2 linked regions of the Pelagibaculum spongiae genome follow. Each later gene encodes a partner of the first gene's protein in a complex. Links are inferred from orthologs where the notes say so. Each region holds a gene or a part of one and is shown on either strand. Other genes may lie near its edges. The genes, in order: mnmE and mnmG.

Region 1 (15,561 bases):
GTTTGACCTCGATTTATTCTGCCTTGATAGTCAGTTAACCATTACCGATATTCAAAGAAATTTACCGCATCACCCAAGCCGTAAAGCGCCGATTCCTCGCGCCAAGCGAATGGAGTGTCGATATATGTTGGAGATGAAAGCAAACTCGCCGATTGCTGCAGCACTTCAGCCACAGCAACAGCTGAAACAACAGGGTTGCTTCTAATTAGGGCTGCTCTTTATAATCTTTGAGTGATTGTAGATCCGATTCAAAAGTAGCTAATTCAGCAGCTTCATCTTCGTTTAGCGCATCCGGCAAAAAGCATTCCCAGCCCTTAATCATTTCGACTAAATCGGTGATATAGGCAAAGAAAACCCAAGGCTCTACTTGCTTGTTAAATAGATCCAGCGCTTCGGTTCGGCTAATAAAATAGGTTTCCACCAGCTGATCATCAAAACATTTTATGATCTGTGGTTTAAGCTCATGAAGATGATTTTCAGAACATAGTAAAACCAAGTAATCCCAAACTTCTCCGGCAGACCGCTCCAGCTTTTCAGTACACAGCTGTTGTAGATAATCCACTAATTGTTGGCGAGGTAGGTCCTGTTCTTTATAAAGAATAAACAGCGCTTGCAGCATTACCACACGCAAGAAATCATCGGCTTCTTGATCTTCGATCAGCTGTTTTAGCGGTGCTAAATCGCCATGGCACAAGGAAGCGATAATCTGTGGAAAAGCTTCAGGAAGTACATCACCTAACAGTAAATCCAGGTGCTGCTGACCATTTTTTAGTAGCTTGATAATCAAAGGCCAAGCTTGTTTTTCACGCCACTGTGCCATCACTAACAAGCTGAAAATATGCCGGAAATAGCTGCTGTTTTTGGTAAGAATTTGATCGGGATGATTGGCTAAAACAGAGAGTTCTTCAGCCAGTAAAGGGTAAAAAGCCTGACGACGTTGCAGCACTTGTTGCAACGCTTCACGGGGAAAATAACCGCTGAGGTTTTCCAGCTCAGACCACACTTCTTGATGGTCACACATCACGGTATTTTTCATGATAATTCACCCCTTTTTTTATTGCTGGCTGACACGCCATATTCACCCGCTGAGCAAGTGAGATTAATGATACACGCCTGCAGCATCAAGCGTAATCAAATCTGTTTGATCAACTAGAGATCAACTAGAAAGAGGCGCTAACCAACGATCATATGTCTATTTAGCAATCAAGCAGGTTCAACTTGGGTTGGGGGATTTGGTCGCTGAATTAGCGACTGGGTTTGAGCATCGTTTTGATTAAATTCGGGCAAATTGGCGAAGTATTTTTCGAACTCATGGCAAGGCAATGGCCGGGAATAAAGATATCCCTGAGCCAAGTCACAACCTTGCTCCATCATAAATTGTTTTTGTTCTTTTTTTTCAATGCCTTCAGCAACAATACCAATGTTCAAACATTGACACATTGCAATAATCGCTCGAACAATCGCGCCTTCATCTTCATCAGGCAGTTTAAATACAAAGCTACGGTCAATTTTCAACCGATCCAACGGCAATGCATTTAAATAGCTCATCGATGAATAACCGGTACCGAAGTCATCCAGCGCAACCATAATGCCCATTGAGCGAATTTGTGCCAGTAGCCTGCCTGCTTCCACTGGATCCGACATTAAATAGCTTTCAGTAACTTCAAATTCCAACCATTCCGGTCGGCAAGCAGTACGCTCTAATACTCCTTCAACCCGAGCAATCAAGCCCGGTTGGTGCAGCTGAGCCATCGATATATTGACCGATATTCGCTCTAGCTGAATGCCTTTTTCTTTCCAGCGCGTCATCTGATTACAGGCAGTTTCCAGCACCCATTCACCCAAGGGTAAGATCAGGCCTGATTCTTCTGCCAACGGAATAAATTTATCTGGTGTGATAAAACCTAGTTGTTGGTGATTCCAACGAATCAATGCCTCAGCACCAATAATGTTGCCAGAGACCATGTCGTGCTGTGGCTGGTAGTAGAGTTCAAAGTCTTTACGAGCGAGTGCCAGACGTAAATCACCTAAAAGGTTTAATCGCTCTCTGGCTTTTACTGTCATGGATATGTCGTAAAACTGCCAGCGGTTACGGCCTTTGTCTTTGGCCTGATACATCGCGGCATCAGCATTACGAATCAACGTATCGACGTTCTTGCCATTTTCTGGGTAAAGCGCAATACCAATACTTGGTGAGAGATACACTTCCTGGCCAGAAACCGTCACGCTATCTTCCATTAAAGTGGATAACGTTTGCGCCATTTCTTCTGTCTGAGCACCATTGCAGCGAGGCATCACCATAACAAACTCATCGCCACCAAGTCGCGCCAGCATCTGATCTTCACTGAGCATGCATTGGAAACGACTAGCCACCGCTTTTAACAGCAAATCGCCTACTTCATGGCCGAGACTATCGTTAACCATTTTAAAATGGTCCAAATCGATAAACAGCAAGGCACCGACTTCACCTTGCGACAACATTTGGGTTAATTCTTCATAAAGTTGGCGGCGGTTAGGTAGGCCGGTTAAAGAATCCTGGTGCGCCATTTCATAGAGTCGGCGACGATCTTCAAATCGCTCCATTACCAGTTCAAAGAAACGTACCGATGCAGAAACCTTCCCTTGCTCTGTCATTCCAGGCTCAAAGCTTTTTGATGATTCAACTGAAGCATGAATTGAAACAAAGCCAATTAAGCGACTACGGCAAACAATCGGCTCAAGCATTCTTACCGGTGAATGAACCTGTTCGCAATAATCCATAAATTGAGCCCAATCTTCAGACGCTTTAATCAGTGAAATCAATTTAGCTGGGCGCTGGCGAATATCTTTTAACTTTAACTGGCACTGTTCTGCCATTTTTTGTTTTATTGCCGCTTGAACACCACTAGCACCTTCCAGAATAACTTGACCAGAAGTTTGAACTGTCCAATGCAAGCAAACTGTTTCGGGTAATTCGGCTTCCAGCATCTTACTAAACATGGCCGATACTCGACGACGAGATTCCATGGTCGAAGATGCTTCCAACATTTCACGACGGCTGCGCTGTGCTAGTTCTGCCTGACGACGTGCTTTAATTTGCCACTGCAGTGAACGGTTCCAGACCAGTACCGCCATAATGCCAAGAAAAATCATGCCGATGATCAAATATATACCCAGCTGACGAATTTGATCCCAGATTGAATCATCCTGACCGGTTAACCAACGTCGCTCTAGCTGACGCCATTGATCCGTCGAAATACCCGACAAACCTTTTTGTAATATATCAATCAGCTGACGCTTATCCTTGTTGGTACCGAAGGATTCCTGGTAATCCAAAACCACATCACCGGCCATTTCAATGTCATTAATGCTTGATTGACGAGCATTCCACTCAATACTGCCAGACACACCTGCAATCAAGTCAATGCTACGGTTAGATAAGAGCTTCAATAAATCTTTTGAAGTATCTGCTTCAAAAACAATTGCTTCAGGATGATTTTTAATTAGCCATTCTGATAATAATGTACCGCGAGAAACACCTATTTTAACACCAGTTAGATTATTGGTATCAATTTGGGTACCACGCTTGGAGAAATATCGGTTTTCTATATAAAGATAAGGCCTTGTAAATTCGTAGTTTTTTCGCCGTTTTACACTTGGGTTTATCGCAGCAGCGACATCTAATTCACCAGACAGTACCGCAGTTTTTACTTCTGCAAAACTTGGATAGAGACGATATCTAAATTGAAGATCTAACTGCTTGGCGATTAGTTGCAGAACATCATGGGAATAACCTGCTACCCGACTATTTTCACCAGCAAAATAATAAGGTGGGACTGAAACCATTCCTATTGAGAAGGTACGGTCTTTTTCCCCCAACCAAGCTTGCTCTTGCTCAGTTAAGCTAGTTGCAGCGCTAACAAGGCTGTATAGCAGCAAGCAAACCGCTACCGCGATTCTGATCACGCTTTTCTCCCTGAGGCTGTTAAAAATAAATTGATCAAGAAAATAACAAGCTTCGATAGCAGGTTCTTTGATGTAGGTTATCTTGGCTGGTGCAAGCCATAGCTATCCGCAAAAAAATGTGACAAAAGTTCAACTTTAATCAATTGCTAAAGGTGATCCTCAGGTTTTACTACCTATTCATTTGAATCTATGGCAGCAAAAAATTCATTTTTTTTAAAATTGATAGATGGTATTTTTGCTATACAACGATTATTCGTTATAACAAAATTCTAAAATAACAAATATTTTCATAGACTAATAATTATAAAAAAACATGTTCTTTTAAAACTATTTTTAAAGACATGTCATTGTAATCAAAGATTATCTCTCAGCAAGATGTCATAGGCTATTCAAAAGCAGTTTTAACCTCAGGGATAGATATCGAAAGTCAATGGAGCTGTTTAGCTGACAAGGATATAATAAAAAAAGTACTACTCAGGTCAGCCGAGACTATCTACATGCGCTATATCAAGCTATTACCCGCTCTAGCAGTAACATTTATGTTATCTGGCCCAGCTTCTGCCTTTGACATTCTAGATTGCCCGCAAAAGCAAAAGCTTTGTAATACTCGCTGCGAGTTAAGCAATATCGGAGAAGAAACGAAGCAATCAAGCTGCAAGGCAAAATGTTTGGGAGAAAGAACCCGCTGCTCGGCGCAACAAGGGGTAGAGAAAGCGAAAGCGTTAAGTAATGAAGCTGTTGATGCGAGTAAAGGTGCTCTAGATAAGGCTAAGGCGTTTATTGATGGTTTGACAGAATAAAAAAACGCGGAGACCAGCTCCGCGTCTGACATATTTGTCAAAAACTCAGCAACACACCAGGCTGATATAAATACCTGCCTGCATAATTACCCTAACTTTCAGCTTGTCTTTTATCTATACCTCTATTGTGTTTGTTTGACACAACATCCTGAGCTAGTTTTATTGCTTTTTTAACAAGAAAAAACAGCCAGTTAAAAAAAATACAACTGTTTTTCTTGATTACCACTTTAGAGGTAAGCGTTAATCTGGCTTGATTTTAATCGCCTAGTAATGAAACCTTTTTACCCAATCTGCGGCGAATTCGACGTGCTACTGGATCCCGCTGCTCTGGGCTACAACGAACACTGAGCCGATCATTAGAAACAATTAACTCTGCCAAAGTTTGCTGTTTCTCTAACCAGGGAATGCTAAACGACAGCAATACTCCATTCGAGTCATAACTTGCATCCGACAGCAGTAGTTCATCACTAGGGTTTCGACCGGCCAGTGTTTTTAGTGCGTCATAAGCTTCAGGAACGGAGCATTCTAGTTTCCAAACCTGCAAACCTGCTGTTGTTTGATCCGCTTTGACATTCTTTTCAGTGGCTTTAGCTTCTAATGACGGTACTTGAGCTTGTAAGGTTTCTTCTATTGGTGATTGCTGCAAAATAGCATCCACCATTTCATCGGCTTGCTTTTCCATTTGCTGAAAAACTGTCTGGCGAATATCAAAATAACGCGTCAGCAAAATTTGAAGATCCGAAGTACCAAGATCGGTTAATTCTTGCGCATGAGATTCAGGCAGAATCCATGGCGCACAGCCAAAGATAAATAGCTCACCTCGAATTTCGACCAGACGAGCAAACAAAATGCCTTCAGAAGCAATTTGCATCGATAACACTTGCTCGCGCACCAACAATTTTTTTCCAGTCGCCAACTGTTTTAACTGAATGCTGCTGCCAGCAGTCACCTCAGTTACTTGGTAATAAGCAAAGCCTTCTTTACAACCAGCCAGAATCAATTCACGAGACAAACGCTCGGTTTTCTCGGCAAAGCTAGATAAAAACTGTTCGGCAACTGAGAGCTTTTGACCTTCGGGTTTCCAATTGAAAAACAGCCATGGAAAGAAAAGCTCTTCTACTTCACTTTGTTGCTCTTCATCCATGGTCAACGGATGGTCACAAGTGAAGGCTTTCCATGCTTGGCTCATCGCATCTGGAGCGGAACCATTACGGAAAAAGGAATAGAGTGCTGGCATCAAACGACCAGAACAATCTTGCAGCTGTTGATGCAGTTGATCTGGGTTAGCCTTGCCTGTGCTGTTCATACAGCAGCGCTTATGCTTTTTACCGCTACCGCATGGGCAGGGTTGATTACGTCCAGTCTTCTGATTCACCGAAACTACCTGTCGTCAAATAACAAAGCGCAGAATAATAACTTTTTTTATGCACAGATTGCCTTGATCCAGACAGATAGCAGCACAATTAATCCAATCTGGTTAGATATTATTCAGAATGCTAGCGGCCTGTGAATAAAAAACAGTCTTCGCCAGTGATTTTTAAGCATTAAACACTTTATTTTTGCGCTTTCTGTAAGGTTTTTCTTCTGCTTGCAACTAGTAGCCATCAGCGGCAAATATTCAATTTACATCGCTTAGTCATAAGAACAAAAAAGGGCTGTGGATTAAAAAACAACCGACCCTTTATCAGTCTGTATTTTGAAGTTTGATCGCGCATGGTTTCATAACTTATCAACAACAAAATAATTTCCTGCGATTCGAAAACCTTCATCTCCAAAAAAAAATTAAAAGATCTTCTCATAGCAACAGCTGGCGACATATTGATTGTACCCAGCCTTGTCGAGTGAAGTAGTCAGATCAAAGAATTGATGAATTACAGAAGATGTAGAATTAACGTTATTTAATTTTATCAATTTTACTTGTAATATTTATTCGCTAAGCAGCAGATAAGATTACTCTTATTTGACTGTTCAAAAAAATTTCAAGAAAGTTTTTTGGGGAGATGGGTGTGATTAATAAATTCAAAAAATTAGCTAATTATGCATTTCTGGTCGGTTTGTTTTTTGTTGGATATGAGCTGTGGGAAATTTATCAGCAACGCAACATTAATCAGGAAGCCGTTACGGTTGAAATTGGTGAGTTGGCCAATACTGGTAATCAATTAAGGTATGCAACGGTCAACGGCGGTACTGTCGATCTAGCCAACGTTTATGAATACACTATTCAATCCAGAAAGAAAAAACGCCAGCTGGGTAAAACCTTCTATACCCCTGTTATCATCTCTTCAACCGGTAAGGTCGCTTATATTTTGGACAGCGAGCAAGCACCATCGATTACCGACTTAATCGGCACGGCAAGTTATACCGGGTTATTGCGTGACGGGTCAGAGGTTCCATCTAGCCTGAGAGAGAAGTTCGATGCAGCTTATCCAAATAGTAATTATCAATTATTAGATAGCTCATATGAACCTAAAACTTTGAAAGAAAAGATGTTCGATTTAAAAGACGCCATCGCTTTAATGCTAGGCGGTTTGATAATTCGCTTACTACTTAATCTTTTTAATAAGCCTGATGTGACCAAAAAGGACCCACAAACTGAGCAAAAAAATAAACAAGCAGCATAAAAAAATGCGGCTGGTTATTAATCAGCCGCACTCTAAAACTGGCGAATATTTACATCCAGTCAATAACTTCCAGATGGTTTTGGTCTTCAGTTTTTCTCTGAACCAGTAATTGATCACAACCGTGGAAGGTCACCAGTAAAGTGCCTGGTTTAGCATGGCGTAAAAATACTCGATCGGTGAAACCTTCTTCACCTGGCCATGGGTAGGAAAACACCACATCAATGTCTTGATGAGATAATTCTGTTTGCTCCCAAGCCAACTTGTCGTAAGTCATAATCATTCGAGAATGCTTGTCTGACAAGGTTTCGTCGCCCGGTACGAAAAAAGTGCCTTCACAATAAGTAATCGGTAAATTTTGTGCTTCGGCAATTTCACGAGCTGCGACTACAAACTGGTGATGAAATTCGATTCCTAATGACTTAAAGCCATTCAATGCGGCAACACCACACACACCGCCTAATCCACTACCCCAATCACAAAACTGATTACCAGCGGGTAATCCTCGTCTCTGGATCTCTTCAAACGCCCGATTCACTGTGGGTAACTGGCTACCAATGCATTTATCCCCATCATCACCCGTTAACTCTGCACTGCGGTTGTTCACGGCATCAATCAGCTTGAGCAGCTCAGGGCTAAGTTTAAATTCACTCATCGAGTGTGCCGAACCTGTGTAGGTCATGGTTATAAAGCTCCAATAAGCCGGGTAACTAAAATAGAGAAGTGAGATCGAATTGATCAAAAAACAGACAGCTCATAGGACTGTGAACTGCCGCAGAGGCGACACCTTAAACCAGATTGACTCCAACTGGGTATCTTTTATCCAGTTGTTGCTGATTAACAACATCATCATCAGTTTTGCACAGGACGACTCTATTGAGTCGCAGTGATTGATGATCTGCTATTTTGGTCACCACTCGGTAGTCAGAAACTAATCGATAGATTAAATATTACTACTTCTTAACATCGCTTTTTCGCGGCATAATCCTCACCTGTTAAGCAATGCAGTGACCTGCTGAGCTAAGTGGTTAAATTAGGTATTGGAATTATGACAGATATCCCCAGCACAGCAGTTCAAATGGTCTGCCAAAGTTGTCAGGCTTTAAACCGTTTGCCAAAAGCACGTCTTGAAGATCAGCCAGTTTGTGGAAAATGTCATGAAAAGCTTTTCCAACAAAAACCGGTCGAGCTTAATCAAAGCAACTTCAATCGATTTATCAGTAAAAATGCATTGCCAGTGGTTGTTGATTTCTGGGCGCCTTGGTGTGGCCCGTGCAAATCGATGGCACCGGGTTATGCACAAGCCGCTGCCGAACTAGAGCCGTCGGTGATTTTAGCCAAACTAGATACCGAGCAAGCACAGCAGCTGGCAGCGCAATACAATATCCGCAGCATTCCAACCCTGATTCTATTCAAAGAGGGTAAAGAAATCGATCGGGTGAGTGGGGCACTGCCAAAGCAGCAGTTAATAAACTGGATTAAGAAAAACCAATGATAAATATAGATTCAGAGAAAAAAATTGCTGTATTAATAGATGCAGAGAATACATCTTATTCTATTCTTGATAATGCTTTAAAAGAACTATCTAAACATGGGCATATTATTGTAAAGAAAGCTTATGGTGATTGGAGTTCATCATATCTTAGAAACTGGAAAGAACATCTTAATGAATTAGCTATTAGCCCTGTTCAGCAGTTTTCATATACGCAAGGAAAAAATTCATCCGACGCTGCTATGATAATCGACGCCATGGATTTACTATATTCAAATAAATTTGATGCTTTTGTTTTATTCAGTAGCGATAGCGACTTTACTAAATTAGCATCAAGGCTAAAAGAATCGGAAATTTATGTTTTTGGTGTTGGTAAAAAACAAACTCCTAAAGCATTCATTAATGCATGCGATGATTTTTTGTATTCTGAAGTTTTTTCTGAAAAAAATACAGATAAAGAAATAACAATAACCAAAGAAAAGAAAGAAACTAAAACTACAGGATTATCTATCAGAAACAAATTAAGAATGGACACTAATCTTGTTAAACTACTTAGATATGCAGCTTCAGAGTGCATGGAAGAAGATGGGTGGTCGAGACTTGCACAATGCGGAAGTTTAATTAAAAGACAACATCCTGATTTTAATTTCAAAAATTACAACGATAAAAACTATAAATTTGACTCACTTAGCAAATTAGTTGAAGCTACAGAGTTGTTTGATATAAATAAAAAACATCTAGGAAAAGGATCTGCGTGTCATATTTTCATACGAAACAAAAATAATTAGCTCTTTCTTTTATTCGCTGCGCCCAACACAACCTACGTTGTGTTGAGCCAAAAGATAAGCATAACAAGCTGTTATTTAAAAAAAACAACTAAAATAATGATTGCAACTAAAGCCACAGCAAAAATTGTCATGGGGGGTTTGGCTTTTTTCTCAGGCTGTTTTTGAGAAGGTTTACTTTGATTGCTCATATTTATTTACCAATACAAAAGCTAGAAAAGATTTTACCTAATAAATCATCGGCAGAAAATTCACCGGTAATTTCACCTAACACTTGTTGGGCTTGGCGCAATTCTTCGGCCAGAAGTTCTCCAGCAGCAGAATACTCTAGTTCCATTGTGCCTTGTTTTAAGTGGTCTTCAGCACGCTCTAATGCATCTAGGTGACGGCGGCGAGCAAGAAAGCCTGATTCATTAGTCGCTTCAAAGCCCATGACCTTTTTCAAGTGCTCACGCAGTTCATCAATACCGTCGCCCGACAGCGCTGACATGCGCAATACTTCCTGACCGTTATCAATTGATAAACCAGAGGTTTCTTCGGTTGCTAACAGGTCAATCTTGTTACGAATTACCGTTAACGGCACCCCTTCAGGCAACCGATCAACAAACTCAGGCCATAAATTGTGTGGATTAATTTCTGTGCCTTCTCTGGAATCGGTAACCAACAGAACTTTATCGGCTTTTTCGATTTCTCCCCAGGCTCGTTCGACACCGATCATCTCAACTTTGTCGTCAGATTCACGCAAACCGGCGGTATCGATAATATGCAACGGCATGCCGTCGATGTGGATATGTTCCCGCAGCACATCGCGGGTAGTGCCGGCAATATCTGTGACAATCGCCGCTTCCCGGCCAGCTAATGCATTTAACAGGCTAGATTTACCGGCATTTGGCCGACCAGCAATCACCACCGTCATACCTTCGCGCAGCAGACTTCCTTGTTTAGCTTCCTTGCGAATGCTGTTGAACATTTCAGCTAAATGAATAAGTTTTCCACTGACGATGCCATCACCCAAGAAATCAATTTCTTCTTCAGGGAAGTCGATCGCTGCTTCAACATAGATTCGCAGCTCGGTCAGTTTTTCTACCAAGTTGTGGATACGATCTGACATTGCACCTTGCAGTGAACGAAGCGCACCACGAACAGCCTGTGCAGAACTGGCACTAATTAAGTCAGCAATTGCCTCGGCCTGGGCCAAGTCGAGCTTATCGTTTAAAAATGCTCGCTCTGAAAACTCACCAGGTCGTGCTAACCGAACACCGCACTCCAACACTTGCTTTAAAAGCATATCCATCACTACAGGGCCGCCATGGCCTTGTAGTTCGACCACATCTTCGCCTGTGAATGAATTGGGCGCGGCAAAGTAGAGTGCAATACCCTGATCGAGTATTTCTCCCTGTGCATCGTTAAACGGTGCGTAATGGGCATAACGAACTTGTGGCTCAAACCCCAGTAGTTTCTCGGCCACGGGGCTCGCTCTCGGGCCTGAGATACGAATAATGCCAACTCCACCTTGGCCAGATGCTGTTGCCTGGGCGGCGATGGTATCGATAACTGGGTTGTTCATAATTCAAATGCTCGACTGAGAATGCTTTGTGGAAAACTGGGGCTTATTTAGGGCGCGGATTGTAGCATTGCTTGGCGCTGGGGCGAATGCTGTAGATAACCTCTAGCAACCACTAATAATCAGCAGCACTAGCGATCAAATCAATCTAAGGGCTGTGAACAAATGATCAAATGTATGATCACAAATTGCTTCACAGTAAGCGCATGTCATATCGCTAGATCAAAAGCTGGCTGGATAGCACTAACTGAGTTTGAATGTCTGTCAGAAGATCACACAGGACATCTAACAGCATTTTCAGATGCCAGCCAGATCATGGCTAACTTTTCCACAAAGGATTTCCAATGGGCAAAGTATTCCATGGCAGGATAACTCAGGTTGAACAACTTAGGCATATCAGAGATGACTGTGAATAATTCGATTCTTGCTAACGGCAAATTGTTATACCGATATGATCCATACGATATAAATTTCGTCTCTGTAAATAAAAACGGCGACCTGTTTAGGGGTCGCCGTTTTTTCGTTCGCTTTAAAGCTGTGAATTAATCTTCAGCTTCAATCTTACGAGTAATCATCCACTGCTGGAGGATCGACAGGATGTTGTTAACACACCAGTACAGAACCAGACCCGCAGGGAAGAACAGGAAGAACACACCAAATACTACTGGTAAGAACTGCATTACTTTCTGTTGCATTGGATCTGCTGGCGGTGGATTCAGTTTTTGCTGAATGAACATCGACGCAGCCATGATCACAGGCAGAATGTAGTAAGGGTCTTGTGCTGACAGATCGGTGATCCAGCCTAACCAAGGTGCCAAACGCAGTTCTACTGACTCTAAAAGTGTCCAGTAAAGCGCGATAAATACTGGCATCTGTAATAGAACAGGCAAACAACCGGTCATTGGGTTGGCGCCTTCTTTCTTGTACAGCTCCATGGTCTTGGTACCTATCTGCTGACGGTCATCGCCATAGCGTTCTTTCAACTGAGCCAGTTTCGGCGCTAACTTGCGCATCTTGGCCATTGAACGATAGCTAATCGCAGAAGGATAGAAGAACAGTGCCTTAACGGTGATGGTTAAGAAGATGATCGCCCAACCCCAGTTACCGAATAGGCCATGCCACATGGTCAACAACCAGAATAATGGCTGAGCAATAAACCACAACCAACCATAGTCGATAGTCAGATCGAGGTTCTCAGACAGCGCCTCCAGCTTGTTTTGATCCTTTGGACCAATCCACAAGGTAGAACCAATTTCGCCGGTTTGACCAGGAGAAACGTTCAAAGCAGGACTCACCAACTGAACTAGGTACTCGCCTTTGTTTGCACGAGAGCTATAGCTGTTCACCTGATCCGCAACAGGAATCCAGGCACTTACAAAATAGTGCTGGCTCATTGCCGCCCAACCGCCTCTAACGTCTTTCTTGAAAGCTTCTTCTTCCATATCGTCAAAGGTGATTTTTTTGTAAGGCTCGTCAGGTGTGGTAACAACTGCACCGGTATAAGTGTTAAACCCACCTAAACCAACACTTTTTTCTTCCAGTGGACGATGACGCTTTAACTGAGCATAAAAGCTACCGGAGTAAGTTTTTCCAGACTGGTTATCGACCTTGTAGTTAACTTCAGCCGCATAGCTACCACGAGTGAAAGTAAACAACTTAATGAATTCTACGCCCTGCTCATTAGTCCAGGTTAAAGGCACCACTAACTTGTCTTGGCCATCGACCATTTCAAAGCTGTCAGCCGATGCAGCAAATACTGCGCGACCATCACGGTTATCCGGACCAGCAATACTACTCAAACCACTTTGAGCGACATAACTCTGGTTTGGCGTATTACTCATTAAGCGGAAAGGTACTTCAGAACCCAAACTTTCTGGAAAGGCGAGTAAATCAGCCTGAACAATCGTGCCACCCTGAAGATCAACTTCGAGCGCCAGTAAGTCGGTACGAATCTTAATGGTCTTGCTGGAAATAGCTTGTGCAACAGCAGAACCAGTTATTGAGGCTGCTGGTACTTCTGAATCCAAACCAGAAGCAGCTTCAGGTGTATCACCTGGTAAACTGACTGATGCATTTGCGGTTTGTTGAACTGGTGCATTGTAAGTCTCATCCCAAGTTTGGAAGAGCATTACCGATACCAGAGCAAACAGCGCAATTAATATTGTGCGTTGTAGTTCCATAAGGGTGACCGTTGTCGGCAGATGTCCGAAAAATGAAGCGTATTATGAAAGGTCGCAGTCCTGCTGGGAAGGTGCAGAAGCAAGGGATTGGCTCTTTTTATAGCTTTTTTCAAGCCTGAGCCAGAGATCGTTGGCAAGTTTTTGTAAGGCTGCGTTGTCCAGATCGGACGCACCTCGACGTGCCAAAACGATAATATCGACCGAACCCATTTCGTGTTGATTAAGACGGAAACTATCCCGAAACACACGTTTGATCCGGTTTCTATCGACCGCACGCTTGACCGCTTTTTTGGTCAATGCGAATCCTATGCGGGTCCGACCCAATTCACAGGGCCGGAACAGCAATCTCAGCTGGCGACAGGCAACACTTTCGGCGTCGGCAAATACATGCCGGAACTCCGCTGGTTTCAGCAGTCGTGCTGAACGCGAAAAACCGAATTTCACCTGTTCTAAACCCTTAGGCTGCCAGACGAGCACGGCCCTTAGCGCGACGACGCTTAAGAACCAGGCGACCGCCCTTGGTTGCCATACGGGCACGGAAACCGTGAGTGCGGGCGCGCTTCAAATTACTTGGCTGAAAAGTACGTTTCATGTCTGAATCCGTGTTGCTTGCTAATAAATCAATGCCACAGGGGGCATGAGAACGCGGGATTTTAGAGTCGAGACACTGCTCTGTCAAGCGATAAAGGCTTTGTTTCTCAAGCAGTTTACTGAGATCAATTTTTTGACTGGCTAAGTGGCCGTAATCTCTGACACCACTATATCTAGTAGTTACTTGCTACTTGATGTCTGTATATGGTGGTTTAAAGGGTTACCTGATCCAATGCAAACTGCGCTTTCTGGCGAAACAGCTGACCAGCGGTGTTGAGATTTGAGACGGGGGATTGTCCAACGGTTTGGTTTTCAATTTCAATTTTCTCTACTCCCTGGTTTTCAGATTAACTCCGACCCAGTGTTGTTTTCGGATACTTTTTATTTTCAGATACTGGAATAGCCAATTTTGAATCGTTGGTCAAATCAATCTCTCGAGTATGTTCAGGGTTTCGATCTGGGTGGGGTTTTAAAAAAGAACTAATAATAAGTAAACACGTAGTGTTTTTATTAACTCTTATTATTAATCCCTGTGAACAAATCGAATAACCCTGAAAATATTTTATTTATCATGGGTTAACAGCAGTTTTTTGTGTGCGTGACTGATAGGACTAAGTCTGTATTGTCGCGGGACAGATTCTGGATAAGTAGAGGGTCAATTTTTGTTACCGGAATTGCCCCATAGTTATCAGCATATTTATCCACACTCCCAATATCACTGTTAAATGGCTCATCGTGCTTGGGGATAATAGTCCTTGAATAAATCCTTGGCAGATCTGGCCAGTTTTAGCTGATGATTGTTATAAAAGTGAATGGAAACCGATCTTTCTAATAGATAGTGCTACTTTTATCTAGCAAACTCAATTTGATCAATTTTCTAAGCAGCTTTTAAGATATCCCAAGAGAGAATTTTCATACACAATAATAAAAAAGTTATCCCTGTCCATTATCGAAGAACCCATATAGAACAGGTTTTACAGGATTATTTATAGATTTTTTATCTGTAGATAGTTTTTTGAAATCTGTGAACTTCTATAAAGTTGTTCTGGGCTTGTACAGAGATAACTACAGGTTTTCCACAGAGTTGTTCTGCCAAGGATCAAAGTTTCAACTGCCTAATACTGCCTTGATCAATGGTTTTTAAGGCTATTTTTAGCAGTTATCTACCCCAAACGACTATAACTAGACGATTTCTAAGTTTTGTGGATAACTAGGTTTGTCTGGGGTAGAATAGATGCTTCGGCTTTTTGTGGAGAGTTGGCTAAATTGGTGCTCATAGAGAGGATTCTGTGACTGACAGCCTTTGGTCCCAATGTCTTGCTCGTTTGCAAGATGAATTACCTCAACAACAATTCAATACGTGGTTGCGTCCGCTTCAGGCAAAGGAAGAAGCCGGCTCGCTGGTGCTATTTGCACCGAACCGCTTTGTTGTTGACTGGGTAAAGCGCAACTACCAGAGTAGAATAGTTGATCTGCTAGATGAATTTGTTCCGGACAATCCGCCGGAAGTTTGTTTACAGATTGGCTCGCGAAACCAGGCGACTGCTAGCGCACCTGCCAGGCCGCGAACTGCTGCAACGGTGAGA
Region 2 (15,680 bases), on another replicon or contig:
CCTCGAGCACCTTCAATCAGCATAAGAGGAATAAACGCTGCAATCGTTGTTAGCACACCAAAAGTTACTGGTACAGCAACTTCTTTTGTTCCCTCAATAGCGGCTTGTAGCGGATCTTTACCCTTTTTTAAATGGGTATAAATATTCTCCCCTGTGACAATTGCGTCATCTACTACAATGCCGAGCACTAGAATAAATGCAAACAAAGAAAGGACATTAATGGATACGCCCAATTCTGGCATTAAAGCAAAACCACCGAGGAAACAAACCGGAATACCCGCAAATACCCAAAAGGCTACCGAAGGCCGTAAAAATAGCGATAACAGTAGCAGTACTAACAAGCCACCTTGCCAAGCAGATGTGGTTAAAGTGTTTAGGCGGGCTTTAACTATTTTGGAGCGATCGCGCCATAAGTTGAGCTTAACCGAATCGCCTAAAGTAACCTGCCGCTCTGCAACAAATGCTTTTACCGCATCGGCAACTTCTATCGCACTTTGTGTACCGGTTCGGTAAATCTCAATGCTCATTGCCGGCCGACCATTAAATAAATCTTGGCCAGGCGCATCTTCAAAACCATCAATGACCGTCGCAATATCACCCAGTAATAATCGGCTGCCATCGGCACTACTTCTTAAGGGGATTGCCTCAAAATCATCTCTCTGCCAAGCCTGATTACGGCTGGTTACTAGAATTTCACCACCCTGAGTTCGCAAGTTACCCGCTGATAAATCCAGCGAACTGACTGAAACCGCTTGCGCCACTTGAGCAAGCGTTAAATCATATTGACGTAGAACAGCATCGGATACTTCAATCGAAACTTCCCGATCACGGCTAACATCCAACTCAACTTGACTAACCTTGGGCAGTATTTGCAATTCATCTCGTAATTGTTCAGCCACCTTGCGCAATTCAGTTTCTGGTAAATCTCCACTGACCACTAAACTGATTACTTCACGCTTAGTATCGAATAGATTAACCGTTGGCCGCTCGGCTCCTGACGGTAAAGTAGATAATGCATCGAGGCGGTTTTTTATTTTATCTCGCAGTTCTTCAGGGTCGTAACTAGGTGAAACTTCAACTACTACGCTGGAAAAACCTTCACTACTGGTAGAGCTAATCTTTTTGACCCCTTCTAGGTCAAATATTTCTTCTTCCAACCGGCTGGTAACTGTTTGCTCAACCTCCGCAGGCTGCGCACCTGGCCAGCTAACTGAAACAGAAACTAAATCTAATTCAAAATCAGGGAATACTTCCAATGGCAGGCGAGAGCTTATTGACCAGCCACCCATCATTAAAATAAAAATCATTAATAAATTGGCAGCAACCGGATTGCGCGTAAACCAACTGATCATAAATCAGCTCCGGTTTGCTTGGCTTTATTTTTATCGGTTTTAGCTTTTTTTGCTACGGGTAATGAACTGTCTCTGGCTAAGGTACCTGTTACCACATCGGCACCTAGAGGGCTCACTACCAGCTGTTCACCGTTAGTAATTCCTTGAATAACTGATTGACCATCACTGCTATGCAATAACTGAACTTGCCGCGACTCTAAGCGACCCTGATTTAAAATCCATACTTGGTTACCTTGATGCACTGCCGAAGCGGGTACGACAAAAACCTGCTTTAATATTTTGCCTTTAATTTTCGCCTCAACAAATTGTCCAACTAATAATGGCGCTTGGTTCGACTGATGCTGAGATAAACTTGCATAAGGATTTTCGACTTCAGCAATTAAAGATAATTGACGATTTTGTGGATCAATTAAACCGCTACTACGAACAATTTTCGCCTGCCATTGCACTCGCTTGTTCGTTGCTGCGTTATTGCCTAAATCAGCGGTTAAAATGACATCGGGATAAACTGCTGGTGGTAAATTTAATAAACCTAAATCACGATTATTAACCGGCAGGCTGACTTCTACTCGGTCGATGGCAAATAAGCTGGCCAGCTGGCTACCGGCATTCACATATTGGCCGGGGCCGACAGAGCGGCTTTGCACCACACCATCAAAAGGTGCAAAAACAGCGGTTCGCTGGAGATTCAATTTAGCCTGATCAACGCGTGCAGTCGCTGAATTTACTGCCGCCCAAGCGGCCGAAAGCTGAGGCTTACGTGCAACCAACGGATCGGGAGCGCGGTTACCATTAATTACCTTCCAGTCAGCCAATGCTTGTTTAGCTTGAGCTTGCTCGGTAGCAAAGCCTGCTTCAGCGTTGGTCAAATCGGCCTCTGCTTGGGCCAGACTGTTTTGGTAGTCTCGAGCATCGATTTGCAGCAGCAACTCACCTTTTTTAACTTGGCCGCCCTGCTTAAAGTTTTTTCCCAGTTCAATTAATTGACCAGAAACTTGGCTAGATAAAGTGGTCGTTGAACGCGACGCCACCCTGCCAAATGCGGTTAATTCAATCTGATAATTAGTTGGCTGCAATTTTAATACATCAACCAGCCGTGCTTTTTGTACTTGTTGCGGCCGTGTTTTAGCTTGCGGCGGATTAGATAAAATAAATTTAGCTACAACACCGGCAACCAATAAAACCACAACTGCGGCAATAACTACTTTAACTCTCTGGCTCATGATGTCTCACTGGAAATTACGGCAAAGCTCTGGCACCCAGAGCGCTGTATAAATCGATACGATTAATTAATAGCTGAGTGGTGACAACTACTAGTTGCTGTTCTGCCTGATCGGCACTTCTTTGTGCTTCAAGTAGATTTAAATAATCCGTTAAGCCTCGGCCGTATTGTTCTTTGGTTCGAGTTTCTGCAGCACGAGATTGCTCTAATGCCACTTGATAAGCAGCCTGTTGCGTGCGCAAATGTTGCTCAGCAGACAAGGCAGTTTCAACCTCGGTTAAGGCAGACAGCAAACTATTGTTATAGCTGGCTTCTGCTATTTCAGCTGCTGCTTGATTGGCTTGTTGATTGGCCTTTAAACGCCCGCCGTTAATAATGGGCGCAGTTAAATTGCCTGCTAAATTCCACAGCAATCCTTGGCTGGAAAAAATATCGGAAAACTCATTACTGCGACCACCAGCGGCAGCTGTCAGACTAATCGATGGAAAACGCGCCGCATGTGCCGCGGCCAAACGGCTATCAGCGGCAGCCAATCGAGCTTGTGCAGCTAATAAATCAGGTCGACGGGTCATTAACTCAGAAGGAATACCGGCTGGTAATACATCCGGTAAGTTAGGAAGTGCACCGGCGGCTTTGATTTGTCCGGCAGGATAACGCCCCAACAAACTTTCCAGAGATAAAACCGCAGCATCCAGTGCTTGTTGGCGACTGGCGACTTCAGCATCAGCACTCGCCAGAGTCGATTTGGCCAAATGCACATCACCAATATTTCCCAAGCCCCGGTTATAACGCGCTTGTACCAATTCCAGACTGATATTTCGGCTATCTCGACGTTGCAGAGCCAAACGTTTTTGCGCCACGGCTTGCTGCAAATTGAACCAGCTTCTAGCAACCGATGCGGCAATGGTTAACTGAGCTGACTGCAAATCGGCTTCGCTGGCGAGGTAATCTTGCTGTGAAGCACTATTTTGATTGGCAATCCGCTGAAATAAATCCAATTCCCAACTGACATTAAGCTGCAGATTATGCCCGGTCGAGGTCAATTCATTGCTGCGGCCTCGCTGAGAACCGGCAGATAAAGAAAGTTGCGGTTTACCATCGGCACTAGAAATTCGCGCCAAGGCAGCAAAACGGCGCAAAGTTGCTCGGCTGGCTGCTAAAGAGGGATTAGCTTGTACGGCTTCTTTAACCAAAATAGTCAATTGAGGATCAGCAAGCTGACTGGCCCAGCCATCAATAGCTGATTCACTCTGCGCTGATTGCCAATTTTGCGGCAGTTCTGGCACAGGCTGAGCGTTTCGTGTCGGTGGATTCAGACTACAACCTGCCATTGCTAACGACATCACTAGCGTCGCGACTAATTTCATTACAGAAGGAGTTGAACCGATTTTTAATGAAACAGGTGTCATTACCAGAATCCATCACAGCTATAAATTTTCAATATTGTGCACTAGTTTTGGTCAACTTGAGCGTTAGCCAGAACAAATTGTGCGACAGTATTAACAGGGGTGATTTTGCCACGGAGAAGACTGCTTATGGTGTAATGAATATGAAAGTAGCCATGCTTATTTAACAGTCCAGCATCAAGCGCTAAAAATTTGCTAACGCCTCTCGTGTAAATAAAAGAAAATTATCTCACCGCTGGCAATCATCAAATAAGTTAACCAATGAACTCTACTTGACGGAAAGCCCGCGCCGACATCTTCAAATTCAACGTTATCAGCTGGATTATTCAACTCGTGCCTTAGTGCAAGAATTCTATTTCGGTCGGGCAAGGCTCTAGCCATCCATTTTCGAAAACAAATACGAATAATGTTCGTACTATCTTGACCAATTCTTACCCCACTAAAAAGAGACAAGAGTGCCTTACTCATCATAGGCTGGATTAAAAACTCCGGCTGATTGACCACATAATCAGGCAATCTCCGACAAGTAGGACACGATGTAATTGGCAAGGCTTGATTACTAGAAAATGGATCGACAGATGTTCCGACTCCGCGAGGAGCGTAATGATGTGAGTTCTCGACCCAGCGCTTCCAACAATTAGTATGAAAAATATGACCACAGCTAAGAACCGCAATTAGACATGGCTTTTCTACCGGTAAATCAAGTGCACAGACACCTTTAGGAAAATTAATATGGTCAACAGTATCGTCCCACCCCAGCTTTGCCGACATTAATTCATCAAGCTGAACCTCAGCAATTTCTTCTAAACAAATCGCACAATAAAATTTCATAAACCCCATTTCCCGGCCTGCACCTCAGCGATTAAGCAACAGATGCTTTCCCTTAGCTAAACCTCTATAATAGCCCGATTTTGCAGTCCCTCTGATCGCCCGAGTTATTCCCGGCCAGCCAGCATGGCGCTGTACCCTTATCCTTTGACTAGATAAAGTTATGTTCTATCAAGATAGCTATGAAGTAATCGTTGTTGGTGGCGGGCATGCAGGTACTGAAGCAGCTTTGGCCGCCGCTCGAACCGGCGTTAAGACGCTATTGCTGACTCACAATGTCGATACGCTGGGCAACATGTCCTGTAACCCAGCAATTGGCGGTATTGGCAAAGGCCATCTGGTTAAGGAAATCGATGCCATGGGCGGTGCGATGGCACTGGCCAGCGATGAAGCCGGAATCCAGTTTCGTACCTTGAATGCTCGCAAAGGCCCAGCAGTACAAGCGACTCGTGCGCAAGCAGATCGCATTTTGTACAAAGCCGCTATTCAACGCATTTTAGGCAACCAACCCAATTTGGAAATTTTCCAGCAGCCAGTTGATGATCTGCTGATTGAAAATGACCGCGTGGTTGGCGTAACCACTCAAATGAATTTGTCATTCCGCGCCAAAACCGTGGTGATTACTGCCGGTACTTTCCTCTCCGGTAAAATTCACATTGGTCTAGAAAACTATACCGGCGGCCGTGCAGGTGACCCTTCTTCCGAAACGTTAGCAGCTAAGCTGCATGATTTACCGTTTCGTATTGAACGGTTAAAAACTGGCACGCCACCTCGTTTAGATGGCCGCACTATCGACTGGTCAGTATTGGAAGAGCAAGCCGGTGATTTCCCAACCCCGATATTTTCTTATCTGGGCAACCGTGAAATGCAGCCAAAGCAAATCAGCTGTTTTATCGCTCGGACTAACCTGCAAACCCATGATGTTATCCGTTCGGGTATGGACCGCTCACCTTTGTATACCGGTAAGATTGACGGTATCGGCCCGCGTTATTGCCCATCGGTTGAAGACAAAATCATGCGTTTTGCCGATAAGGATTCACACCAGGTGTTTATGGAGCCAGAAGGCCTAACCACCCACGAAGTGTATCCCAACGGTATTTCCACTAGCTTGCCATTTGATATACAAATCGGTTTAGTGCGCACAATGAAAGGCTTGGAAAACGCCCGAATTATTCGCCCAGGCTATGCGATTGAATATGACTTTTTTGATCCGCGCGATTTGAAAGCATCTTTAGAAAGCAAATTCATTGCAGGCTTGTTCTTTGCCGGTCAGGTTAACGGCACCACAGGTTATGAAGAAGCAGGCGCTCAAGGTTTGATTGCCGGTTTAAATGCTTCGCTGCAGACCCAAGAAAAAGAAGCTTGGACGCCGCGACGTGATGAAGCCTACATCGGCGTATTAATTGATGACCTAATTACCCTTGGCACCAAAGAGCCCTATCGGATGTTTACCAGCCGCGCCGAATATCGCTTGTTGCTGCGTGAAGATAATGCCGATATTCGTTTAACCGCCAAAGCACGTGAATTAGGCTTAGTCGATGACCATCGCTGGGCAACTTTCCAGACCAAACTAGAATCGGTCGAGCTAGAAAAACAACGCCTAAGTACTTTAATGGTGACGCCACATTCTGATGCCGGCAAAGCATTAATCGAACAAACCGGCCAAACCATGAGCAAGGAACAACTGGTCGATCAATTACTGCGCCGCCCAGACCTGACCTACGCCAAGCTAATGAAAATTGACGGTATTGGCCCGGGTGTTGACGATGAAATGGTCGCCAACCAAGTGCAAACCCAGATTAAATATGCCGGTTATATTAGCCGTCAGTTAGAAGAAATTGAAAAGCTGCGCCGTAACGAAGAAACCAAATTGCCCGAGCAAATGGACTTTGCTTCTATTTCTGGATTATCTAACGAGATTGTCCAAAAACTACAAAATCATAAGCCAGAAACACTCGGTCAGGCTTCTCGTATTTCCGGCATAACACCTGCCGCTATTTCATTATTGTTAGTGCATCTTAAAAAACGCAGCTGGTTAAAAGGTCAGCAGCAGAACGGAGAGAAGTTCGCCTGATGGAACAGACTAATTTTGATCGTAATGCCTTGCTAGCTCAGCTGGAACAAGGCATTGCCAATATGGCACTTTCATTGCCCGAAAGCGCACCAGAGCAGTTAATTGATTATTTACAGCTGCTGCACAAATGGAATAAAACCTACAACCTGACGGCGATTCGTGAACCAAAACAAATGGTGATCAAGCATTTGTTAGATTCGCTTTCGGTCGTACCACATATCGATGGCCATCAGGTTTTGGATGTGGGCACCGGCGGCGGTTTGCCCGGTATGGCGCTGGCAATTTGCTATCCAGAAAAACATTTTTTATTACTCGACTGCAACGGTAAAAAAGTACGCTTTTTAATTCAGGCGATTGGCGCTCTGAAATTAAAAAATGTGACCGCACTACAATCACGAGTGGAATTACTCGATCGCGAAGAAGGCTTTGCTCCTAAATGGTCAGGTTCTGCCGCTGCCGGGTTTGATAACATTGTTTCCCGTGCATTTGCTTCTTTACAAGATATGATCGACGGTTGTCATAAGCTAATTGCCAAAGATGGCGTCTATCTAGCTATGAAAGGACAGTATCCTGAAGAAGAATTGTCACAACTGCCCGCAGACTGCAAACTGGTTAGCAGTAGTGAATTGAACGTACCAGAGCTAGGAGAAGCTCGGCACATTCTCAGGATCTCGCAACAACACTCAGGCTGAGGAACATCGTGGCAAAAATCATCGCAATGGCCAACCAGAAAGGCGGCGTTGGCAAAACGACTTCTTGTGTCAATTTGGCGGCCTCTTTAGCCGCAGCTAAACGCAAGGTGTTGCTGGTCGATCTAGATCCGCAAGGAAATGCCACTATGGGCAGTGGTATCGACAAGCAATCACTAGATCTTTCGATGCTGGATGTTTTGCTCGGTGAGCAACAAGCGGTGGACATTGTCCATGTAACCGACCCAGGTGTTTATCATTTGTTGCCTGCCAATGCTGATTTAACCGCTGCTGAAGTAGAAATTCTTGAATTGCCGATGCGGGAATACCGGTTAAGCTTGGCGTTAAAACCGATCCGCGATGAATACGATTACATTCTGATCGATTGCCCGCCGTCACTGAATATGCTGACGCTGAATGCGTTTGTCGCGGCAGATTCAGTATTAATTCCAATGCAATGTGAGTACTACGCATTGGAAGGTCTCTCGGCGCTGCTCGATACCATCGATTCGATCAAGGAGCAGTTAAATCCAGGGCTGGAAATCGAAGGTTTATTGCGCACCATGTATGATCCTCGTTCCAGCTTGACCAAAGATGTTTCTGCACAGCTCACGGTACATTTCGGTGAGAAGGTTTACCGCACAGCAGTACCAAGAAACGTACGTTTGGCAGAAGCCCCCAGCCATGGATTACCAGTATTACATTACGATGGTAAATCCAAAGGTGCCGTATCTTATCTGGCACTGGCCGGTGAAGTAATTCGCCGCAATGAAGGCAAACGGATTCGTTTTAGTTCTAAAAGAGCCTGATTCGAGCTAGCTTATTTAAATGCTTTAACGACTATTTTGATTTCATCACGCTTATGGAAAACACATGGCAGCGAGAAAAAGAGGATTGGGCCGCGGATTGGATGCATTACTAAGTGCTGCCAAAGTTAGGCCTGAACCGACTGAATCTTCTACAGAACAACCTCTAACTGATCAAGATTACCAAGCGGTTTCTAACGGCGAAGATCAACAGCTACGTCAACTGCCAATTGAATACTTACAACCAGGTCGTTATCAGCCCCGCCGTGATATGAACCCGGAAGCACTGGAAGATCTAGCGGCATCAGTAAAAGTCCAAGGCATTATTCAGCCAATTGTTGCGCGGCAAATTGACAAGTCCGGCAAGCAATTTGAAATTATTGCTGGTGAGCGGCGCTGGCGTGCGGCACAACTTGCTGAGCTAGAGCTAGTACCGGTCATTATTCGTCAGGTAGAAGACGAAGCTGCCATCGCCATGGCTTTAATTGAGAATATTCAGCGTGAAGATCTCAATGCAATGGAAGAAGCCAGAGCATTACAACAGTTGGCTGATGAGTTTCAACTTACCCACCAAGAAATTGCTGAAGCAGTGGGTAAATCTCGTACCGGCGTCACCAACTATTTGCGCCTCAATCAGTTAAATGATGATGTGCAAAAACTGTTGGAATATGGCGATCTCGAAATGGGTCATGCCAAAGCATTGCTCGGTTTATCCGGCAACCAGCAAAGCGAAGTCGCACAACAAGTTGTCGCCAAGGGCATGAATGTTCGGGAAACCGAAGATTTGGTCCGCCGCAACCAGCAGCCTGAGCAAAAGCCAACAACTAAATCGATTGATCCAAATATTAATGAATTACAACAGAGATTAACCGATCGTCTGGGTGCTAAAGTTGCGGTTCAGCATAGCGCTAAGGGCAAAGGTAAATTGGTAATTCATTATAGCGACCTTGATCAGCTAGATGGCATATTGGCGCACATCGAAAAATAAATATTTCCTATTAAAAAAGCCGCAAAAGCGGTTTTTTTAATGCTTTCTATTTTAGGTGAAATTAATGCTGCATATGAGTCATCGCAATTTTTGTGTCTCTAAAAGCTGCCTGCATTAATGCTAAAATATCTGGTGCTTGCTCTAAACGATTCTCACGAACCGACTGCTCTAAATGTCGAGTTAACTCAGCCATTCTTTTAGCGCCCAAAGAAGCGCAACTAGATTTTAACGACTGCAACAATCGTTCTAATACTTTTAAATCAGCATTTCTGGTAGCCGCGGCAATGTCTTCAAGAAAACGCGGTGTTTCTGCAATATAATTTTGCTTTATTTCATCAAATGCTGCACCAGTAATTTGGCGCATACTATTAAACACTATCTGATCAAGCAATAAAATATCTTGAACTTCTCTGCTTATAACTGCAGTAGTATCTTCGCGCTTTGCAGAAAAAACACCTGAACCACCAGATCTTTCTAAAGGCATCGGAGTTTGTGTTTTATTAATCCAATCTGAAAGCTTACTTTGCAGTAGTTTCCTTTTAACCGGCTTGCTAATGTAATCATCCATACCTGCCGCTAGGCACTGCTCTCTATCACCTTCCATTGCATTGGCCGTCATCGCAATAATAGGCACATGCAGCCCTGAGTTTGATTCTTTACGGCGAATGGCGGTGGTTGCCTCATAGCCACTCATTATTGGCATTTGGCAATCCATTAAAATGACTTTTGGCGAAAACTTTTCCCAAGCCTCGACTCCTTCCTGACCATTATTAGCAACCTCCACTCGGTAACCAATTTTACTCAGCATTGCCAGAGCAACTTTTTGGTTCACGACATTATCTTCAACCAATAAAATGATATCTGAAGATTGCCTGGCCTGCTCATCTACTGCATGAACTACAGCATTTTGTTGTTTTTTCGCCTGATGGCGGCCCAGCACATCGGCAGTTAATTGTTTAAGCTTTTCTCTTTTATACGGTTTAGATAAGCAACCATCTAGACCGTTATCTGATTGCTCTTTAAGGCTCATCATACCCGAAGATGACAGCATGATTCGACGAATGTTTTCCAGTCGCGGTGTTGCCTTCATTTTTCTTGCCAGCGACAATCCATCATCACCTGGCATATTTAAATCTAAGAATGCAATATCATAATCGTTGCCGTTATTTGCTGCATTCAACATTTTATTTAATGCTTCATCGGTATTAACTGCTTCTTCTGAAGTCATTTGCCATGCATCGAGATAGCGACGCAGTATCTCTCTATTAATGTGATTATCGTCAACGATCATCGCTCGTTTACCGGTTAAAACAACTGGGTCGCGAATTTCATTTTCAATCGCATTGGGGCAGATTTTCATGGGTAGTTCAAAGTAAAAAGTAGAGCCTTTCCCTTCCTCACTATCAATGCTAATTTTTCCACCCATTAACTCCACCAGCTGGCGTGAAATTGCCAAGCCTAAGCCTGTTCCACCAAATTTCCTGGTAGTACTTCCATCTGCCTGAGTAAATGCCTGAAATAGTTTAGGTACTTTATCTGCTGGAATACCAATTCCGGTATCTTGAATAGAAAAACGAACCATTGCCATGTCATTTTTACAATCAGCTAACTCAACCCTAGTCACTACCTGACCTGTTTCAGTAAATTTCACCGCATTACCCACCAGATTAGTCAAAACCTGGCGGATTCTTACTGGATCTGAAATCAATGATTTTGGCAGGCTAACATCGGTGAAACAAACTAACTCCAATTGCTTTTCACGTGCTTTTCCAGCTAACAATGCACAGACTTCATCTGCAACATCCATTACATTTAGTTCTACTTTTTCTATCATCATTTTTCCGGCTTCCATCTTTGAGAAGTCCAGAATATCGTTGATAATTAACAGTAAAGAATCTGCCGAACTGTATGCTGTTTCTACAAAATCACGCTGTGTCTCATCTAGTTCTGAATCTTTTAAAAGATCCAGCATTCCTAGCACGCCGTTCATTGGTGTGCGGATTTCATGACTCATATTGGCTAAAAATGAACTCTTGGCTTTAGCTGCTTCTAGCGCTTCTTCTTTAGCTTTGTTTGCTTGGCGTATTGCGCCTTTTAATTCTTGGTTGGAATTAGACAGCTCTTGCGTTCTTTCGGTTACTGTATGTTCAAGCTTTTCTTGGTGCTTGATTAGTGTTTTTTCCTGACGACTAATCTGCCGCAGCATTTCATTAAATCGATCATATAATTCACCAATTTCATCATGGCCATGCTTTTGAATTTGGTGTGAATAATTTTTTTCAGTGGCAATCCAATTCATGGTTTCTGATAATTCAAGAATTGGCCGAGCAATTAATTTTTGAACTCGCGCGCTTAAACCAATAGCAACTAAAATAGCCAGCAATGCAATGCCCAAAGCAAGTATCAGATTTTGTAATAGCTTGTATAACAGAGGTGTTAAGTCAGCTAACATGTGGATGTAGCCGATCAGCTGGCCATCCATCATTATTGGCTGGCCTACATACAAATCAAGACCTTGTGTATACTCACCTGGCTCTGCCATAGTTTGATATTGATGTTGATAACTAGACGAATCACCATATTTAGCAAAAACATCACCGTTTGCATTGGTAATTACTGCATGCTGAATATCAGGAATTGCAGCTAGGCTCCCTAGCAAAATTTCTGCACCTTCAATATCATCAAAACTCAAAGCAGCTTGACTGTTGCTACCCACCAATTCAGCCACAGTTTGTAACTTGCTGACGATCGCTTCTCTTGTCTTCCACAAATCATTAATAGTGAAAGCAATTAAAGTAACCAGTAATGCAGCGCCCGTTGTCACAACCAAAGCATGCCGAAGCTTCTTTTTGATTGGCCAATCATGCATTCCGCTCATCTGGCTAGTCTCCCTGACTTTTGATAATTTTTGCCAATCGTAGAAGCTGAGATTTAAAATTAAACCCTGCTTTCGATGCATTTTTACGGTGGATTAAAAATCCAATCCGTTTTCCTTTCATTTCCAATTCAACCATTCCGCCAGACTTGGCAAAACCTTTGATATCAGAGATAGTTAAAATACCTTGTTCATTGTGCTGTTGAATCCACTGTTTCATTTGTTCTGCTTTTGGATGCAAGAATGCAATGTGGCAGTCAATATCTTTGTTCGGATTTTCAAGGTAACTAATTTTAATTGTTTTACCTTGACTGACTTTATCATTAACTGCATTTAATGCTTTTCCAAATGGATTTATACCTACCACGCAAATTTTCAATTCATCGCCGTCTGCTACTGAATCGGGCCATTGAACAAATTTAGTTATTTTATAAATAATCGCTGACTTTACTGCATATTCTGAAGCAGCACATACATTGGTAGATAGGCTTAATAACAAACTACTCACCATCCAAAACTTCAGGCTTTTATTGAGGTGATTTACCATGGGTAGATCCTCATTTGAAAATAAAAGCCTTTTTTAACTTCTACTGGTACAAAACCAGTAACCTGCTCTGCAAATTCAGCATGGCTATCTGACAATAAGTTTTGCCCAACTAGAGACATTTCTATTCCATCTAATTGCCATGCTAATCGTAAATCGAGATTCCAAAAAGATGGAATGTCAGGTTCTCTAAGATTGTCTTGGAACCTGAGCCAGCTATCCAGCTCAAAGCCTCCATCAAGATCAATGCCTGCAGTAATACTAACTTGATGATCTGCGCTAATACCTTCAGCCAGATCTTCATTACGACTAGCACTGGGATTATCTTTATTGGCATGCGCGTGGGTTTGCAGTAAAGAATAATTGCCCTTTACTTTCCAACCATCGCCTTTCCATTCAGCTGATAACTCACCACCCCAAGTTTCGGCATCCATGCCATGTTCTAACTTTCCATTAACATAAAGCAGGTTAGGAATTGAATTAAATGTTGAAATGCATATGCCAAAAGTTGGATTAAAGCTATCTCCATCGAGGCAGCTACCTGTCGAAGTAGCACTGGCGACTAAATCATCATAAAAATGTAAAAATAATGCGACATCATAATTAAATCGATTATTAACTTTATGTTTAAACCCACCATTTAAAGCTAGCAACGATTCCGATTCCATATCTATATTGCCAATGGCACGCAAATATACTGGCAGTACACCAATACCAGGAATAGGTGCTTCGGCCACTTGCCGGGGGGTTAAGATATCGATTTCTCGTTCAATAATCGTAGGCGTTCTAACCGCGCGAGAAATGGCCATCCATACAGTTTGCTTTTCTTTTGGCCGCCAAAATAATCTCGCATCGGGCTGCCATTCAAATCCTGTGTATGGGTTGTTTTCAAATCGGCTACTGAGTGTTAATCGAAGTTTTTCAGGAATTAACTCGAATTCATCTTGAATGAATGCTGAGAAAAATGATTCTTTTTGATCATTGCTGATATATGAAGAATAGTCAGTCGGTAGTAACTCGTGGTCGCTAATCCGACCTTCAATACCCCAAATCAAATGCTGATTTTCGCTGATTTTTATACCTTGCTCAAAATCCAGACTGTATATGACTCTTTTTTCTCCAACCCTTGGATCTAGGCTTTTGTAGTAATCAACATAGCTTTGCAGTTGGTATGAAATATCATCGCTATCACCCCACTGATATCGCCATAATAAATGGCCACCTTCTTGTTTGCGATCTGGGTTATTTGTACTAAGAACACCACTCTGCTGATTCAAAAAAAATAACTGCGGTTTGGTATTTCCAGAATAATACTGTGCATCCAGCATATGACCGGATTCCCAATCTAAACGGCCACCAAACCGCTGAACTGTCCAGCCATCATCTGCATCAGATCCGTCAGTAAAAACACTATCGCCTTTTTCAATATGTTTGAACCAGCTTCGATAGCTACCGCCAGAGAACTCATCGCCATAACGCCAGCTAAGTTGGCTTTTTTCTTGATTGCCTGCAGAAAAACTAACAAATGCTCCTTGTGTATTATCTGAATGACGGGTAATAACATTGATAACGCCATTCACGCCATTGGAGCCCCACATCGCAGCGCCAGGACCTCTTAAAACTTCGATACGCTCGATATCTTCCAGAATTAAATCTAGAACATCCCAACTCGCACCAGAAAATAGTGGCGAGTAAACGCTGCGACCATCAATCAGTACCAGTAATTTATTTGCAAAGGATTGGTTAAAACCGCGAATGCCTACTGACCAGTTATTGGCGTTAGTTCGAGAAGCTTGAAAACCTGGAACTAACCTCAAGGCATCAATAATTGAGGTGGCGCCGCTACGTCGAATATCTTCAGAAGTAACCACTGAAATCGCCGCTGCAGCGTCAAAAATGGATTGTGCGCGCCGAGAGACTGAAGTCACCTCCATATTGACCAGTTCTTCCAGACTAAGCCCCAGTAGCTTGTCTGCCAAAACGTCATCGGCTGGCTTAGCGAACCCAAAGGAAGAGAACCCAAAACAGCAAATAAGACAGATAGCTTTATGAAGCTTGTCAGCAGATATCTGCAACAAGCACACCACTCCATGGTGAAATTAATACCTTAAAGCTAGTTCACACAGGGAAACTTGGTGGATGTTGAACAAGAGGTTTGCAAGCAGACTCACAAAAATACCGTCAGAAAGCGTTCTGACGGTATTTTGAAACAAATAGAAACCGAAAAAATCAAAACGGAAATTAGTCGATCTTCAACCAGGATAATGCATCAGCAAAGATGTCTTTACGCTGCGCACCTTTAGACTCCAGTACTTTAACCATTTCAATGATCATTTCAGGTTGGCCACACAGATAACTTTGGTACTCAGCTAGTTGGCTAAAATCTTCAGCGATTGTCTGCTGAACCCAGCCTGCTCGACCCTGCCAAGCGTGTTCTGGAAGTGCATCAGAAACCACAGGCACATAACAAAATTGTTGATATTGCTGACTCCAAGCGTTTGCTTGAGCATCAGCATATAAATCTTCTGGCACTTCAGCGCCAAAATAGAATTTGATAGGCCGATTAGGATTATCTGCTAATGCTTGTTCGATCAAGGCGCCAATCTGACTAAAGCCGGTTCCTGTCGCAACAAATAATAACGGCTGGTCGGCGTTCTCACTCAATAAACATTGGCCATATGGACCACGCAAGCGGATCGGCAGATCACTTTTTAACATACTTAACAAACGCGCTGGCAGCTCGGAACCTGCTCGACAGCGAATATGCATTTCCAGTCGACCGCTGGAATCTGGCTTGTTGGCAATTGAAAATGGCAATGCAGAATCATCTTCAAACAAGAATTCCAGATATTGTCCGGCTTTGAATTCCAGTGCGCACTGTTTATTAGCAGGTGAT

Evidence for each region.
Region 2: the proteins of mnmE (region 1) and mnmG are in contact, whole or in part, in a solved structure (PDB 9HIP), measured with the Escherichia coli proteins. The link is inferred for Pelagibaculum spongiae from one-to-one orthologs.

Annotation. Positions count from the first base shown.
Region 1 is NZ_QDDL01000005.1:126,663-142,223, reverse strand. Bases 9,021-11,843 are described here. They hold mnmE (tRNA uridine-5-carboxymethylaminomethyl(34) synthesis GTPase MnmE), read right to left. Parts: upstream 11,208-11,843; coding sequence 9,834-11,207; downstream 9,021-9,833. Other genes in these bases: yidC (membrane protein insertase YidC), read right to left, coding at 11,747-11,843; DC094_RS13085 (NYN domain-containing protein), read left to right, coding at 9,021-9,643. Outside these bases: DC094_RS13125 (DUF192 domain-containing protein), read left to right, coding at 1-205; DC094_RS13120 (DUF1186 domain-containing protein), read right to left, coding at 206-1,036; DC094_RS13115 (EAL domain-containing protein), read right to left, coding at 1,204-3,945; DC094_RS13110 (hypothetical protein), read left to right, coding at 4,443-4,745; DC094_RS22430 (SEC-C metal-binding domain-containing protein), read right to left, coding at 5,002-6,120; DC094_RS13100 (hypothetical protein), read left to right, coding at 6,752-7,366; DC094_RS13095 (class I SAM-dependent methyltransferase), read right to left, coding at 7,416-8,018; thioredoxin TrxC, read left to right, coding at 8,412-8,858; more of DC094_RS13085, read left to right, coding at 8,855-9,020; more of yidC, read right to left, coding at 11,844-13,384; rnpA (ribonuclease P protein component), read right to left, coding at 13,427-13,828; rpmH (50S ribosomal protein L34), read right to left, coding at 13,842-13,976; chromosomal replication initiator protein DnaA, read left to right, coding at 15,265-15,561. UniProt on the Escherichia coli protein: Exhibits a very high intrinsic GTPase hydrolysis rate. Involved in the addition of a carboxymethylaminomethyl (cmnm) group at the wobble position (U34) of certain tRNAs, forming tRNA-cmnm(5)s(2)U34.
Region 2 is NZ_QDDL01000006.1:141,553-157,232, reverse strand. Bases 4,485-7,426 are described here. They hold mnmG (tRNA uridine-5-carboxymethylaminomethyl(34) synthesis enzyme MnmG), read left to right. Parts: upstream 4,485-4,971; coding sequence 4,972-6,882; downstream 6,883-7,426. Other genes in these bases: rsmG (16S rRNA (guanine(527)-N(7))-methyltransferase RsmG), read left to right, coding at 6,882-7,426; DC094_RS14845 (RING finger protein), read right to left, coding at 4,485-4,811. Also shown: DC094_RS14860 (efflux RND transporter permease subunit), read right to left, coding at 1-1,352; DC094_RS14855 (efflux RND transporter periplasmic adaptor subunit), read right to left, coding at 1,349-2,575; DC094_RS14850 (efflux transporter outer membrane subunit), read right to left, coding at 2,592-3,983; more of DC094_RS14845, read right to left, coding at 4,176-4,484; more of rsmG, read left to right, coding at 7,427-7,574; DC094_RS14830 (ParA family protein), read left to right, coding at 7,583-8,380; DC094_RS14825 (ParB/RepB/Spo0J family partition protein), read left to right, coding at 8,445-9,365; DC094_RS14820 (hybrid sensor histidine kinase/response regulator), read right to left, coding at 9,427-12,243; DC094_RS14815 (YfiR family protein), read right to left, coding at 12,248-12,739; DC094_RS14810 (TonB-dependent receptor plug domain-containing protein), read right to left, coding at 12,781-14,763; DC094_RS14805 (NAD(P)H-flavin reductase), read right to left, coding at 15,026-15,680. UniProt on the Escherichia coli protein: NAD-binding protein involved in the addition of a carboxymethylaminomethyl (cmnm) group at the wobble position (U34) of certain tRNAs, forming tRNA-cmnm(5)s(2)U34.